2 regions of the Rossellomorea sp. DUT-2 genome follow, and region 1 is predicted to be linked to the other one. Evidence: riboswitches for the same ligand, from Rfam matches in the RefSeq annotation. Region 1 holds a riboswitch; the other holds the start of a gene.
The links. Region 1 has a riboswitch for FMN ahead of ACOSV2_RS07790 (ECF transporter S component). Riboswitches for the same ligand answer to the same signal wherever they lie in the genome.
Positions count from the first base shown of each region.

Region 2: linked by a shared signal. The riboswitch ahead of ribD (bifunctional diaminohydroxyphosphoribosylaminopyrimidine deaminase/5-amino-6-(5-phosphoribosylamino)uracil reductase RibD) and the one ahead of ACOSV2_RS07790 (ECF transporter S component) in region 1 are both predicted to bind FMN.

Region 1 is NZ_JBQPEO010000002.1:402,907-411,140, forward strand. It holds gene ACOSV2_RS07755 (glycosyltransferase family 4 protein) at 1-435, opposite strand, end outside; gene ACOSV2_RS07760 (phosphatase PAP2 family protein) at 485-1,012, opposite strand; gene ACOSV2_RS07765 (LysM peptidoglycan-binding domain-containing protein) at 1,157-1,846, opposite strand; gene ACOSV2_RS07770 (CPBP family intramembrane glutamic endopeptidase) at 1,839-2,438, opposite strand; gene ACOSV2_RS07775 (RecQ family ATP-dependent DNA helicase) at 2,448-3,914, opposite strand; gene ACOSV2_RS07780 (helix-turn-helix domain-containing protein) at 3,892-4,962, opposite strand; gene ACOSV2_RS07785 (ferredoxin) at 5,186-5,434, shown strand; gene ACOSV2_RS07790 (ECF transporter S component) at 5,538-6,107, opposite strand; FMN riboswitch at 6,262-6,395, opposite strand; gene ACOSV2_RS07795 (peptidoglycan DD-metalloendopeptidase family protein) at 6,512-7,423, opposite strand; gene ACOSV2_RS07800 (hypothetical protein) at 7,885-8,234, opposite strand, start outside.
Region 2 is NZ_JBQPEO010000002.1:218,239-226,472, forward strand. It holds gene ACOSV2_RS06705 (EAL and HDOD domain-containing protein) at 1-40, opposite strand, end outside; gene ACOSV2_RS06710 (NCS2 family permease) at 244-1,533, opposite strand; gene ribH (6,7-dimethyl-8-ribityllumazine synthase) at 1,865-2,335, opposite strand; gene ACOSV2_RS06720 (bifunctional 3,4-dihydroxy-2-butanone-4-phosphate synthase/GTP cyclohydrolase II) at 2,348-3,541, opposite strand; gene ribE (riboflavin synthase) at 3,559-4,215, opposite strand; gene ribD (bifunctional diaminohydroxyphosphoribosylaminopyrimidine deaminase/5-amino-6-(5-phosphoribosylamino)uracil reductase RibD) at 4,245-5,312, opposite strand; FMN riboswitch at 5,504-5,647, opposite strand; gene ACOSV2_RS06735 (four-helix bundle copper-binding protein) at 5,847-6,170, opposite strand; gene ACOSV2_RS06740 (hypothetical protein) at 6,223-6,918, opposite strand; gene ACOSV2_RS06745 (patatin-like phospholipase family protein) at 7,055-7,927, opposite strand; gene ACOSV2_RS06750 (GNAT family N-acetyltransferase) at 8,081-8,234, opposite strand, start outside.

The DNA.
Region 1 (8,234 bases):
ATGTAAATAAAACCATTTCATGTACTTCCATAGTAATGGTGCCACCCACATCATTTTGTAATAGTTCAAATACAGGTCAAAATGGGTGTGGTAAGAAGCAACCAAGGGTATATTCATTTTCTTAGCACCGCGAACCCCATAAAGTCCCATTGTAAGAGGTGTGGTGACATGAATCAGTGTAGGTGAAAAATCTTTCAACTGCTTTTCAATCGTTTTCGGGTTGGCAATAGCTGTTCTGCATTCAGGATAAAAGAAAAAAGGAAAACTTGTGAAGGAATGTACATTTGGATAGGATTCTTTTTTCTCTTGAATATCAGGAACAAAGACCTTATACTCAATTCCCCGTTTCTCATAGTGATCCGTCAATCTTTTTAACGTTCTTGCGACCCCGTTCACTTGAGGATAATAAGTATCCGAAAACAATGCCACTCGCATGTACTCTTCCCCCTTAATGATTAACTTACAATTCGTAAAATCTATACGATTATCCTAAAAACAAAAGGACCATTAAAGTCGTAGCAAATGCAAGAAATGCCCCGGCCAATACATCTGAAGGATAATGGACTCCGAGAATCACTCTAGAATACCCCACTAACCAACTTATAGGAAATAGGATAAGCATCGTGGTTGGATACTGAATCATAAATGGAATCGATATGGAAAAAATAGCCGTGGAATGACCAGACGGAAATGAATGATCTTTAAATTCATAACCGTGTATCCTTGCATCGGGTAAAGTTAGATAAGGTCGGATTCGTTTAACCAACCTCTTGGTGATCGACATAATAACATGACTGATACATAACGTTATCATGGCGGCCATTACGGTTCGTTGCATCTGTGGATAATATTGACTCAAGAAGAACAGAATCAGGACGGAGGCTACAGTAAACCTCGCTCCTCCCAAATGAGTAACATAGCCGAAGAATGAACGATACAGCTGTTTGCTTCCGTTGATTCTGTAAAATAAAAAGTCATCTACTTTTTGAAAGCGCGTAAGCATTCTGTCCATGAAACCAACTCCTTCTCTTTTAGTGCTGTCACCTCCATTATATTTACGGTTTGTAATGCTTCTTATAAATGAATGTAAATTTTATCGCGAATTTTTGTAAAAAAAAAATAGCACCCGCCCCAAATCACCTTGGGGGAGTGCCTTTTATTGATCTAATGGGATTTCAAGTACTTGCCCTGTCTGAATTTCATTATTTTGAATTTGATTCCGTTCCTTGATTCGTTCAACTCCTGATTGAGAATTGTAGTATTTCATAGCAATCCTGAATAGGGTTTCCTGGGGTGCGACCGTGTGATACACGATCTTGTATGTTGGCTGTTCTTCCTCAGGTTCTTCTTTCACCTCTTCTTTCGGGCTTTCCTCTGCTGATTCTTGCTCAGCAGGTGGAGAAGCCGGTTCAGTCGATGCCGGTTGTTCCTTTCCAGTCATTGAGGGAGTATCTTGATTCAAGGATTCATCTTTTTTGTCATTCGCAGCTGACTCTTCTTCTTTTGAATCAGACTCTACAAAGCTCTCCTCATCCTCATTATCAGATTGTTCGTAGCGAACTTCTTCCACATCGTCCACATCTTCTGACATGACCACCAGGGGACCATCCCTGCTATCGAAATACGAATAAATGCTAAAAACCGTCAAGGGCAAAAGAATAAAAAATAAGAGCAACATACTAATCAATGGGTATTTCATTTTCCATTTGTTATTCTTCTTTTTCTCTCTATGTACTTCACTTCTGGCTGGAAGAGGCTCTCTTTTTTTGACTGGTGCTTCCTCTGGGACTCGTTCAATCTTTTGCTTTAATTTCGCTGCTTGATCTCGATATGGGTCTTTACTCATGAGACATCCCTTCTTTACTTCTTTGTCTTCCTTTCTTACGCATATGCATACCCAGTAAGAAATCGATGACAAAGTGCATGATGATTGTTACCAATAAATTCTCTGTTTGTTCATAAATGAAACCGATCCAAAAGCTAAGCAGTACAATATTGACAATTAAAAACCAGTGAGCCCAGTATCTGAAATGTATCAGAGCAAATATAATACTTGATATGATTAAGCCAAAGTGAAATTGCAACACGCCTCTAAATAATATTTCTTCACTAATGCTAATGAAAAATGCAAGCAGTGCAATTTCACCCATGCTTCTATCAGTAAATATCCGCGCATTCACCCCACCATCGTCATAGTATTTACTAGGTAAATACTTCATCAATACGATGTCGATGATCACAATCATCACACCGCTTGTTAATCCAATGGTCAAAATAGTCGGGGAAAAGGAAAACTGTTTCCAAAAACCGGACCATGTGTCAAATAAAAATATACCTAATCCCAAGGCAATCGTTAATAGTAAAAATTGAGTGAAATATAAATGAAAAGTTAACTGTTTCTTAGAAAGTTGTTGTATGACTTCCCCTTGTTTCTGCATGAATACCACTTATCCTAATAATAATTTTTCCAACCTTTTTTCCCACCTTGTTTCAATTGGGTCTTGAATATCAGGTGGCTGATACTTGAAATCCTTAAGGGAATAACCGCATTGATCACAACAGAAGCTATTCTCGATTTGAAGCACTTCATCAAAATAATGAAGAAGCTTCTCCCTTCTACAGGAATCAACCTGTAACCACTCGATCATGGAGAGCAGTTTGTCCTTCTTGTATTGTAAACGATTGTTTCGAATTTGTTTCATTTTTTCTATTAATCTATCTTGACTGAGTCTCAGCCCTTTAGTAAGCTCATCTGAATAATAAGTAAGAAACCGATATTGAATCTCCGACAGTTGCAATAAATCGATTATCTCCTTCGCCTGATTCTGTCTGTTTTCCTTTACATATCTTTGTATTTGTACATCCTCAGGTAATTCACTTTGAATAAGCTGCAGCGGGATCGAAAGGTCTTGTTCAGAGTATAGCACGACAGACAGACTGCTTTCTCCATCTCGTCCCGCTCTTCCGATTTCTTGTAAAAACGCTTCTATATTTGAGGAGAAATGAAAATGAATGACAAATCGAATATTTTCTTTGTTTACACCCATACCAAATGCAGAAGTGGCACATATGATCCTTAGCTTGTTGGAGAGAAATTGTTGTTGAATCAATATCCGATCCTCTTGTTCCATTCCCCCATGATAATGAGCAACACCTGATACACCATTTTCCCCAAGCCACAAAGAAACGTCTTCTGCCATTCGTTTACTTGAGAAATAAATAATGCCCGGCCCACCCCATGTTGTCAGATACTCTAAAAGTTTATCCAGTTTCTCATTATGATTCGTGACTTTCTCAACGAACAGACCGATATTTTCCCGGTCAATTGAATGGACTTTTTCCACAGCATCTTCCATTTGGAGCACTCGTTTAATGTCTTTCCTCACTTCATCAGTGGCAGTCGCCGTTAATGCCAAGGTTGTCGGATTTCCAATCGACTCTTTAAGCTCCCCCAGTTTTAAGTAATCAGGTCTGAAGTCAGGACCCCACTGAGATATACAATGTGCTTCATCAATGACGAATAAAGAAATATTTAAAGATTGTAGTAAGGGAATGATGGTCGGACTCATTAACATTTCCGGTGATATGAATATAAATTTATAAACGTGTAACTGCTCAAGGGCCGCTCTTTTCTCCATATAAGGTAAAAACGAGTTCAGTGCGATCACCCTTTTTTCACCCATTACTTTCATCTGCTCCACTTGATCCTGCATTAAAGAGAGAAGTGGAGAAACGATTAACACTTGTCCTTTCTTTAGGTACCCGGGTAATTGATAGCACAGCGACTTACCGGTTCCTGTCGGGAGCATCGCCACCGTATCCCGTTGATTTAGAACGGATTGAATGATTTCCTCCTGGCCTTCTCTGAAGGAAGAATAGCCAAATCTCTCTTTAAGCTCTTGTTGCAAATTCACGGTTCTCACCTGCCTTCGCAATCGCTACTCTGATTTGAAAATAAGATAAATGAGGAAGCTTTTCTTTTATCGGCTTTAGCCTTTTAGTTCGAGCATCTTTCATAACTGAAAGCACATTCTCATATTCCACCTGAGAAATGAACGGATCTATTGCAAATTCTTTCTGAGTTAAGATTAGTTCAATCACATGATCTTCAATGGTATTTATCTTTAAATCCCGTATACGCGCAATTTCTTCAATTGAATGCCCCCTTTGATACAACTCATATGTTTTGCTTGTTGAAATGGTCAGATTTTGCAGCTGATCACTTTTTAAGCTAATGGAGTATAATAAGGGATAAGGTGAAGGCTCCCTTTCTAATTCAGATAATATACCGTGAATTACATTAAGAAACTGAAAGCGGAATTCTTCTTCATGCATATTCAGTTTTTCAGCTACCTGCAATTCTGTCCATCCATAATCCTTGTATCCCGTTAAGCGGAAAACGAGAATGTCTGGATTTAAGGTTTGAGATAGACTGGTCAACAGGCTATACATCTCCTGATATAAATCGGAAGACAATTTTTCAATATTAGGGTTCGCCCGTAAACAGCTCTTTACCCACTCATGTATGTTTTTGTTACGTTGTACAGGAAAATAGAGCGTTTCCTGCTGTTTCCCGTTCGATAGAACCTGAACAAGGAGGCTTAATCTTTTCCAAAATAGAAACGTTTGATCACCGTAGACGAGACCATTCATATTTGCCGGAAAGGAGTCACCCTGAAAATTTTTTTGGACACAATCAGTACCACCAGTGGTCACAATCGCTTTCCCTCTTTCATCGACAATAACATATCCCAATTTCTCTAATTCCTTTACCTTCTGATTAAAGTACGCTCGTTTAAGCTTAGGTAAAGAGAGGAAAAACGGCTGCAAATAAAAGATGTGAGCATCCTGGATCGACTGGGAAGATTTTTTTCCTTTTAAGATATGAAAAACAGAGTAAATCGATCTTTCTCCATTTATTTGCATGAAGCAATATAAAATCACATAATTAAGATAGGTCAATTCTCTACTCCTTAACGTGTAGGTTATTGTCAAATATTGTACCATGAATTTGTTGTTTAACCATGTTTTGTTTTTCATATATAGGATAAAAATAAAAAGAAACAACCTAACTATTGAAAAGTTATACAATCCTCTATAAAATAAACATTAAGTGATTTTTCACAAACTTACATTGTGTATAATGATGAATTATATAGAATTATTTATCCGGGAGGTTTTTTCTTTGCCAAAATATACGATTGTCGACAAGGATACATGCATTGCATGTGGAGCGTGCGGGGCTGCTGCTCCAGATATTTACGACTATGATGATGAAGGTATTGCATTTGTAACATTAGACGATAACCAGGGGACGGTCGAAGTTCCTGACGTATTAGAAGATGATATGATTGATGCATTCGAAGGTTGTCCTACAGATTCCATAAAAGTAGCTGACGAGCCGTTCGATGGAGATTCACTTAAATTTGAATAGTAGTTCCGAAGCTAAGGGGAATTCCTCTTAGCTTTTTCTTTTTGGCTGATAACATTAGAAAACCCCTCAAATGTAATTGAGGGGTTAATCATTTATATTTGCACTATGCCGCTTTGTTCAGGGCTGTCTGTCTTGCTAACCAGCCTTGAAGACGAACGAATAGTAAGATGAAGACTGATGTTACAAGGATTCCTTTTAAAATGTTGAAAGGAACAATTCCTGTGATGATAATCTCCGCAGGAAGCTCAAAATTCATGAAGTATTTATAAGCAGGAAGGAACACAAAATAATTAAGAATTCCCATACTGATACTCATGACCACAGTTCCTGTGATAAGTCCGATCAACAACCCTTTTTTAGATTGAAGACGTGTATAAATATAATATGTCGGAAGAATCAAAAGCACTCCCGCCATAAAGTTTGCAATATGACCAATCGGAACGCCGGTATCGCTTCCTGTCATGATGTAGTCAATCACGTTCTTGAATAATTCAACTAATATTCCTGCCAAAGGACCTAATGTTACTGTCGCAATCAATGCAGGCACATCACTGAAATCTACCATTAAAAACTTTGGAAATGGTGGAATCGGGAAGTTAAAAAGCATTAACACATAGGATATGGCACTTAACATACCAACCGTTACAAACGTGCGTGTATTCATTTTTCTCATAAACCTCTCTCCTTTAGGAGATTCATCTCATATCGAAGATAGCTCTAGCCAAAGGTAGCATTAAAAAACCCCTAGATACGTGTATCTAGGAGAATGATAAGGCATACCCGAATAAACGTTTAGCTTCCCTTTTTCTAAACGTTCTGGCATAAACCTTCATCTTCTCCCATCCAGACTATACTGTCGGCTTTGGAATCGCACCAAATCCTGCCCCTAAAGGCTCGCGGGCTTAGAGACAAATGTCTCATCACCGCCGGTAGGGAATTTCACCCTGCCCCGAAGACGAATCTTTATTTTTTTATACATTTTCATTATACATAATGATGGGGATTATGTGAAGGAAAACAGTTCGAATTCGAAATGTTTTTTGTTTACATATGGTACTTATTAGGTTTACACTTCCGTTATTGGATAGTTAAAACTTGTTGAGGATATATTGGTGACTTAAGATCCAGGCCATTCCAAGCCACCAAGTCATTCACATCCACTCCCTCTGCGACTGAAATGGAGTATAAAGTGTCCCCTTGTTTCACTACATACCCACTCTCGGCTGATTGAGGGATGGCTAACGATTGATTCACTACTAAATTGGTTTCATTTAACCCATTGGCACTCTTAATATCTTCTACAGATATATTGTATTGCTGAGAAATCCCCCAGAGGGTTTCTCCTTTATGTACGACATGATATACCATGTTTTCATTAATATGAACTTCTTGCGTGCTTACATCATGAGTGATTTCAGCTGTTCCGGAAACACCCACTGCCTGATAGGGATCCCTCTCCTGAGCAAACACAAGCTGGCCGACCTCCCCTTGTCCAAATACCATATAGGGATCGATTGCATTCTCCTTGTCAATCGTCCATTCACCCCTGTGCACCTCAAAATGCAGGTGAGCTCCTGTCGATCTGCCTGTATTACCTAAATTTCCAAGCTGTTGACCTTGACCCACTTCTTGATTCTCTTCAACAAGCCGGTTTTCAAGATGAGCATATACGGTTTCATATCCATTTTCATGCCTTATGAATACCACATGCCCATAGCTTGGAGACAGATATGATCTAATCACCTTACCTTTTGCAACAGAATAAACCGGTGAGCCGATGTCTCCTCCAATGTCCATTCCTTTATGAGTACCAGACCTTGTCCCATACGAATCCGTTATCATCCCTTCAACAGGAAATGTCCAGGATACCGTTTCCTCCACGATCTTATTCGTCTCTGCTTTCGCTATCTTTCCTGTAAAGAACATAATGCTCACACACAATGCTAACAAGAATACGATCAAAAGCCTTCTTACATAATCCAAAATCATACTTGTCCTCCTTACCCATTTAACGCAATACCTTATTTCTTCCCTACTGAAGCTTCACGTCCGCTACCTTTTCATCTACTAACCCATTCTTACCTTCTCACCATCATTTCATGCACTCCCCACTATATGTAAACCCTCCAATCAATATTCACAAGTGAATGAGATATTTCTCATGAGATAATTTTCCTTTGAGTAGTTTGTCTAAGTATGAGATAAATATACACACAAAAGCGGAGGCGGCTTGCTCAGAGGCGACAAGCATAAGACGGGAATACCGGAAAGGCGTTCTCTGCCTTTTTGGTATTCCTGGCTTATGACCTCGAGCCTCTAGCCGCCGGAGCGGGATGATAACAAAAGCGGAGGCGGGTCGTTTAGCCCCGACAAGCATAAGACGAACTTCCCCTTAACACAAAAAAAGACCGGAAACGGATTCCTTTCCCGCTTCCAGTCTTCTGTGATACCTAATTTTCGAACGTTTTCTTATTCGGGCTGATCGGAGTCTCAATGGGTTCATTGAACTTGAATCCATTCCAGCTTTCCTGTTTAATGTTTTCGAATTGAACTCTTTCGTACCCCGAGCTCTTGCTTGTCAGTAAAATGCCTTCAATCATTTCCATGGCTGTTTCATTGTCTAATGTTTCTATGTCCAGCTCATTTAAGAAATTGATGGTTAGATATTCATCTGATTCCGTTACACTGATATTGATATTTTTCGGAATCACACTTTGGAAAAGGCCCGTTTCTGAGCTTTTCATCGCCTGGATGGACTCTTTGACATTTCCTCTATTTATATTATCCGGTACGAGAAAGC
Region 2 (8,234 bases), 180 kb from region 1:
TCCGATCAAAAATTGGCTGTCTCGCTACAAACACTTCCACTACACTCACCCCTGCTGATTTCCTGATATATGTATAAAAATAGTTCAAAAGTTTCATTAATCACTATAATAATACCAAGAAATATGTGGAAAGTCTACGGAATTTGGAAGTAGTTGTAAGGACCAAAAAAACTCAAGTAGACATGTCAGCAACTACGATTTCAATCGTAATGGTGAACAAATCCACTTGAGTTCTTTACCGCTTTAATGAATCGAATGAACAAAGAAGTTCATAAGGAACAATGCAGCAATGATATATAGAGGAATGGATACTTCTCTCGCTTTACCTGTAGCCAATTTTAAAATTGGATAAAGAATAAAGCCGATGGCAATTCCATCTGCGATACTGTACGTAAATGGAATCATCGCAATGATAAAAATGGCTGGAAATGCCTCTGTTAAATCACGAAGATCCATATGTCGTATATTTTGAATCATTAAGCCGCCAATGATAATGAGGATTGGGGCGATAGCATGATCTGGAATCCACTTTAAATACGGAATAAACAACACAGATCCCAAGAATAATACTCCAGTAGTCAAACTCGTTAGTCCCGTACGACCACCTGCTGTCATGGCTGCAGCACTTTCTACAGTAGAAACCGTCGGACTCGTTCCGAAGAATCCTGATGTAAAGGCAGAAAATGCATTCGCCTGGAAGGCTTTAGAGTATTTATGAGGTTGATCGATCATATCCGTATGTCCATGAACGAGACCGATGTTTTCAAATACCAGCACCATCGTAACTGAAAAAACCGCAATCCAAAACGGAATCTCCAAAATGGCGCTAAAGGATATTTGACCGAAAACCTGACTGTATTCACTTAATTGGAATGAACTGGACTGAATCGATGGTTCGATCCCAAAGATGAATCCCAGTATGGTTCCAAAAGCAATACTCCATAAAAATTGACCTTTCACATTCCGAACAAACAAAAAGATCGTCACCAGGAATGTCAGCACCGTGGCCAACACCTTTAATTCCCCAAAATCACCAATCATGATGATGGCACTCTCTCCTCTTTGGATGAGACCGCCTTTTTCAAGACCGATAAACATTAAGAACATCCCTAATCCTACAGTGATGGCTTCTTTTAATGTTTGGGGAATGGCTTCCGATAATACTTTTGAAAGCTTTGTAAATGCAATGATCATAAAGAGTATTCCTGAAATCACTACGACAGCTAAAGCTTCCTGCCACGTTAAGCCGGATGATTTTACGAGAGTAAACGTAAACATCGCATTAATTCCCATACCTGGAACCAGAAGGATTGGTGCATTTGCCCAAAAGGCCATCACCAAACACCCAACGAAGGAGGCAAGAATGGTTGCCATAACCGCTCCTTCAAATGGAATTCCAGCTTCAGAAAGAATTAAAGCGTTCACAGCGATAATGTACACAATCGTGAAATAACCGATTGCTCCAGCCATCATCTCCTGCTTCATCGTGGTACCGTGATTCTTTAACTGAAAAATACCTCCACGTGCTTTCATAATATAATCTTCCTATAAAACTGCCCTCTCCCTACCCGCTCCTCCCATAATAAGGGGAGCCACAAAATACTATTCTAGCAAAAGGTCTGACGTTTGCCAATATGTATTTTAGTGGGTGGGGTCTGCGGGATTTTGGTTTACCATCAGGAATCCGGCCGAAATGGAACATAATCCAGCGGCTTTTGTGAAAAATCGAGCCGTTTTGGAGAATAATCCAGCAGAAATCACCAGGAATCCAGCTGTTTTACAATTTTATCCCCATACGCCTCGGATCCGTCCCTCGTAAAAAGCCAAGCTTCCCAAAATGGAGGCTTGGCTTGGTTGAAAAATTTTACTTATCAATCTCACGAATCAGATTAGCCATTTCGATGGCTGATACTGCTGCTTCCCACCCTTTATTTCCTGCTTTGGTACCGGCTCTTTCGATTGCCTGCTCAATTGTATCCGTCGTTAAGACACCAAAGATGACGGGTACATCTTCCTGCAGGCTTAGATTGGCCACTCCTTTTGCTACCTCTCCACTTACGTATTCAAAATGAGCAGTTGCTCCGCGGATGACCGTTCCCAGTGTAACAACGGCATCATACTTCCCTGAACGGGCAAGTTTTTTGGCGATCATAGGAATTTCAAATGCACCTGGAACCCAAGTGACAGAAACATTTCCTTCTTCAACACCGTGGCGCTTTAATGCATCTTCTGCCCCACCCAGAAGCTTTGATGTGATGAACTCGTTGAAACGTGATACGACAATTGCAACCTTTAATCCTGAACCTACTAAATGACCTTCATAAATTGTTTTCATTGTAAATTCCTCCTAAAATTTAAGTATATGTCCAAGTTTTGCGTGCTTTGTTTTCAAATACTTCTCATTTTCGAATTTCGCCGGCATTTGGATCGGCACTCGACCTGCGATTTCTAATCCGTACCCGTTAATTCCGGCAATTTTTCTAGGATTATTGGTCAGTAGACGCATCTTTGTTATGCCTAAATCTCTCAGAATCTGTGCTCCGATTCCATATTCCCTCAAATCATCACCAAAGCCCAGTTTTTGATTAGCTTCAACGGTGTCATAGCCTTCTTCCTGAAGCTTATAGGCCTTCAATTTGTTGATTAAACCAATCCCACGGCCTTCTTGTCTCATATAAAGCAGTACACCTTTTCCATGCTCTTCAATTTGAGTCAGTGCTGTGGCAAGCTGAGGTCCACAGTCACAGCGATTGGAACCGAATACATCTCCCGTCAAACATTCAGAGTGAACGCGAACGAGTACATCCTCATCCTCGGACCATTCTCCTTTCACAAGCGCGATATGTTCTTTTCCTGTAAGGTTTTCTGTGTACGCAACGGCCTTGAAGTTTCCAAATTCGGTTGGAAGTTCAATTTCCACTTCTCTCGTGACGAGTTTTTCTTTTTTCCGTCTGTACCTGATAAGGTCCTCAATGGAGATGACCTTCAGATTCCATTTATCAGCCAGTTTCATCAACTCAGGTACCCTTGCCATCGTGCCGTCTTCATTCATGATTTCACAAATGACACCTGATGGCTTGGCACCTGACATAATAGCCAAATCGATGGCAGCTTCTGTATGTCCTGCCCGTTTTAGTACCCCCCCTTTTTTGGCGACAAGGGGAAATACGTGACCGGGTCTTTTGAAGTCCTCGGGCAATGAGTCCGGGTTCAATAATTCCTGTATGGTGGTCGATCTCTCAAATGCACTAATCCCAGTAGTTGCGGATTTATGATCGACAGAAATCGTAAATGCCGTTCCATGAGGATCCGTATTTGACATCGTCATCGGTGCAAGCTTTAGTTTTTGTGCAATTTCCTCTGTTATCGGGGCACAAATTAAGCCTCTTCCTTCTTTAGCCATAAAATTAATGACTTCTGGAGTCGCTTTATCGGCAAGGGCAATAAAGTCTCCCTCATTCTCACGATTTTCATCATCGACTACGATGACGACTTTACCTGCCTGCAAATCTTCCAGAGCTTCTTCGATCTTATTAAACATGGGGCAACCCCTCCCTATTAGTCAGCAAAACCATTTTGACTTAAAAATTCATAGCTCATGCGGCTTGAAGTGCTCTTAGACTGTTCCTTTTCTTCATAGAAGCGATGAAAATATTTCGCCATTACATCACATTCAATGTTGACACGGTCCCCTACTTTCTTCTCGCCAAGAACCGTGTCCCCTCTCGTTTGTGGGATCAAGGAGATCGTAATGACATTACTTTTCACACCAAAAACAGTAAGGGAAGTGCCGTCTATTGCGACAGAGCCCTTCATAATAAACAAGTGACTCTGATTTTCCGGTATGGAAATGTCCATATACCAGGCATTTTCAACTTTCTCTATTCTAACGATCGTCCCTATTCCATCGACGTGCCCATTAACGAAATGCCCGCCGAAACGACCGTTTGCAGCCATCGCCCTCTCCAGGTTCACTTTAGAACCATGGGATAGATTTCGTAGCGTTGTGCCTTCGAAGGTTTCAGGCATCACGTCCACTTGAAATTGCCTGGAGCTGAATGAAGTGACGGTTAAACAGACACCATTCACACTGATGCTATCTCCAATTTGAACGTCTTCTAAAACGCGGCCCGCTGTTATCGTCAGTTCCATAGAGGAGGAGGATTTTTTCATGCGTTCAATTGATCCTATTTCTTCAATGATTCCAGTAAACATCCATTTCTCCCCCTTTCAAATCAAAAATGTTAACTTATAGGTAAAGCAACCATCTTAATGTCCTTTCCTACTCGTTCAAGACTTTTAATCTCCATTTCCAGACCTTCTGCAATGGTCGGGAAACCTTCCCCTCCAAAACTGGTGAAGGCAGAGCTTCCGCCTACAAGCTTAGGTGACATGTACATAATCAATTCCTGAAAGGCTTTTTCCTTTAAAAAGGAAGAATGAATAGTAGATCCACCTTCTACGTAAAGGGATCCGATATTCCGGGCACCAAGTTCTTTTAAAACTGTGTGAATGTCCATCCTTTCCTCTGAAAGGGTGATGATTTCGCAGCCTGATTCCATATAGGGCCGCTTCTGTTCTTCATTGACAGCACTGCCCGTAAAGATGAGCGTCCTGCTTTTCGAGTCTTCCACTACATGGGAGTGGAGAGGTGTTCGTAAATAGGTATCTAAAATAATTCGAATGGGGTTTTTTCCACCTTGGGGCAAACGGGTGGTAAGGTGTGGGTTGTCCTGAATAACGGTATTGACTCCTACTAATATCGCGTCATGCCTGTGACGATCATAGTGGACATCTGTGCGTGAAGCTTCTGACGTAATCCATTTACTATCTCCTGAAGCTGAAGCTGTTTTCCCGTCTAATGTAACAGCTGTCTTAAGGGTTACATAAGGCGTGCCGTATTGAATGAAATGGAAAAAGTGCTTATTTAGTTCGAGTGCTTCTTCTTCAAGCTCTCCGACCATTACTTCTATGCCTGCATCCCTCAACTGTTGGATTCCTCTTCCCGCGACAAGGGGATTTGGATCTGTGCCGGCAATATGGACTCGCCTCACTCCGCTTGAAATCAGCAGCTGTGAACAAGGAGGTGTTTTCCCGTAATGGGAACATGGTTCCAACGTAACATAGACGTCACTCCCCTTTGCTTTCGCTCCTGCCATCTTTATGGCATGAACCTCTGCATGACCTTCTCCTGCTTTGAGGTGCGCACCCATCCCAACGACTTCTCCATTTTTCACCACGACCGCTCCTACGGCAGGATTGGGCGATGTTTGACCTTGGGTCGTCTTTGCCATTGAGAGGGCAAGCTTCATATATGGTGAATCGTTCAAACGTTTTACCTCCCTTCGTTCATCACTATTATTCTAAAATAAATAAACCCCAAGTAAGTTTTTACTTGGGGGAAGTTGGCATGACTGAATAAAGCATTCACATGATTTCTTTTTTGGGAAAAAAATCCCCATAAAAAAGGTAGACTTCTCGCGTCTAGATCAAGTAAATACTGCCGTTCCTTCTCCCATCCAGACTTTCACTGTCGGCTTTGGAATTTCACCAAATCCACCGTCTAATTTTCATTAGCCGGGTCACGGACTAAGAGCATGTGCTCATCACCGCCGGTAGGGAATTTCACCCTGCCCCGAAGGAAACCTATTCGATTATCATTATTCTATCATAGTTTCATCAATGAAATCATGTAAGGAGCTCTAGAATTTTATTTTTGTACTAATTTTTTGAATACTATATCGCAAACACCTCTCTGATCCCGACTGCAACCATAAATCAGATGCACAGGATGAGTGACAAGGATTAAAAAAATGCCTCTACTTAATAGAAGCATCCTTCAAATACTATGCTAATTGCTTTCTGCATTCTTCCGCACATTCAAAACAGGCTTTAGCGCAGTCCTTACAATGCTGTTGGTCATGAGAATTACATTCTGTTCCACACGCATCACAGATTTCTGCGCAAAGGACCAGAATTTGTTGAACAAATTTACTGCTTCGCTGCATGGCATTAATGGCATAGGAACAAATATCCGCACATTCCCGGTCCAGTTCAATGCACATCATCATCGCTTTTTCTTCCTTAAGGGATGCATGGTAGCATACATTACATGCTTCCAGACATCGTTGCAAAGCCGTTAAACATGGTTTGTAATCAGCATTCATCATCTCACCTCCACAATGTTCCTTTTTAGCGTACCCAAATGAAAAAAAAGGATTACTATGCGGTAAGAAAATAATCACTGTCTACATACCAAAGGAAAATAAGAAGCCAATCCAGTTCCTCGCTATATGTTTCATAAAAAGAAACATAACTATGGTGATAGTCAAAGAGCTTTTGAACACTTTGAGGAAGATATCCTTTTTGTAAGGATAAATAATTTTTTTTATTATAATTCAAGATCCATCGTTTGTTTCCTTTATAGATGATAATCGTGTCACCATCGTCACTACGCCATTCAATAGCAGTAGAGCTCTGGTATTTCAAGTAAAAAACCTTTCCCCCTCCGCCCATATCGATTTTCATGGAACTGCTCCATTTTAAGAATGGCAGCGGGTGCTTATGTTTTCGGTGAAGCATATAGTGTTTTGGGTTATTGATCAAGGACGTTCTTTGAATGAAGTATTCTGACCATCCATTCGTTTTTAAGTAATAGGAACCTTCTTTCGTATGAACTCCGACTAAAGAATGCCGGGATACAGGTATTGTTTCATAAAATAATCGGTTCGCTTTCTTTAGCTCCTTCTTCATACTGAAACTGAGATATAGATTAGAACACGCGGGTATAAAGATTAACAGGGGAAAATAATATAACTGTCGGGTCACAATCAGCATTCCTACACCTATGAGAAAATACATGATACTTCGATAAAGCAACGTATATTGTTCATTTTTGTAGATTTGGTAGAGGTTCATGAAATGCTCGTCCTTTCAAGGAATCTCTATCATATGTATGTAAAAATCCCTTAAATAGACCATTCAAATAGAAAAAACCAACGCTTGCAGAACCCTCTAAAAAAAGAAGACTTTCTGTCATAGGTTGGCTTATATGTTATGAGTGCACTGGAGTGGCTGGGCGATTCCATTCCATTATTTTTTTTACTTTAGCCTCTGCATCATGATAGCCTTGCCAGTACAACTCGTCCAGCTTTTGTGGATTTTTTTCAATACGGCTTACTTTTAATGGATGTTGAGGTTGAATGATCAGAACGTCCCCATTCTTTTCTCTCGTTTCTAATTCCTTGATTATTTGATTGTAACGCAAGTACCGGTTAAACATCGTCTTATGTAATTCAGGATACCCAGGATACTTTCTTTTCACAAGGAAAGAAAATCGTGAGGGCTTTTTATAATAGCCCTTGTTTCTAGTTAGAATGACTACATTCTTCTTAAATCCGTCCTGCTCAGCTTTTTCGATGGGAACAGGGTCACTTATTCCTCCATCGAGAAGATGACGGGATTCAAATTCAACGATCGGAGCGACGAATGGCAGGGAACTTGACGCACGGATAATCGTAAGAAGCTCCTCCCCATATTCTCTTCTTGAGAAATACGCCGGTTTTCCTGTATGACAATCTGTGGTTCCGACAATAAATTCCGTTGAATTAGAGTGAAAAGCTTCATAATCGAAAGGGACCAGCTTATTTGGAATTTCATCAAACACATAATCCATTCCAAATAACTCTCCTGTTTTCCAGTAGTTTCGCCAAGATAAATATTTCGGATCACGGATAAAGTCTACATTCACCTTTTTATTGCGTCCATTTTGCTTGGATAAATAGGATGCCGCATTACATGCACCCGCAGATACTCCGACAACATAAGGAAATTCAATGCCTCTTTCCAGGAAGTATTCCAATGCTCCCGCCGTGTATATCCCTCTCATTCCTCCACCTTCGAGAACGAGTCCTGTATTTTCAATCATCATCTTCTTGTCTACCTCCCTAATGATGCAAGAATATTCGTCACCGGTATCGAATAAACGACTTTATTTTCCCACAAAATAGTAAAAATGTGTACTAACTTGCTCACTGATCAAGCCACTGATTGATTCATTCTTGATGTTTGTGACTCTCGCTCATTCATCATTCTCCACAGGAATAAGCTTAGCGTTACACTTCTTTTCATAGAATTCGATGGGTCCGGCTTCTTTTAATACAGCGTACATATACCCTTTTTCTTGCATGCACTGCAATGAATGATAAAGGAGTCCTTTTCCCACTCCTTTATGA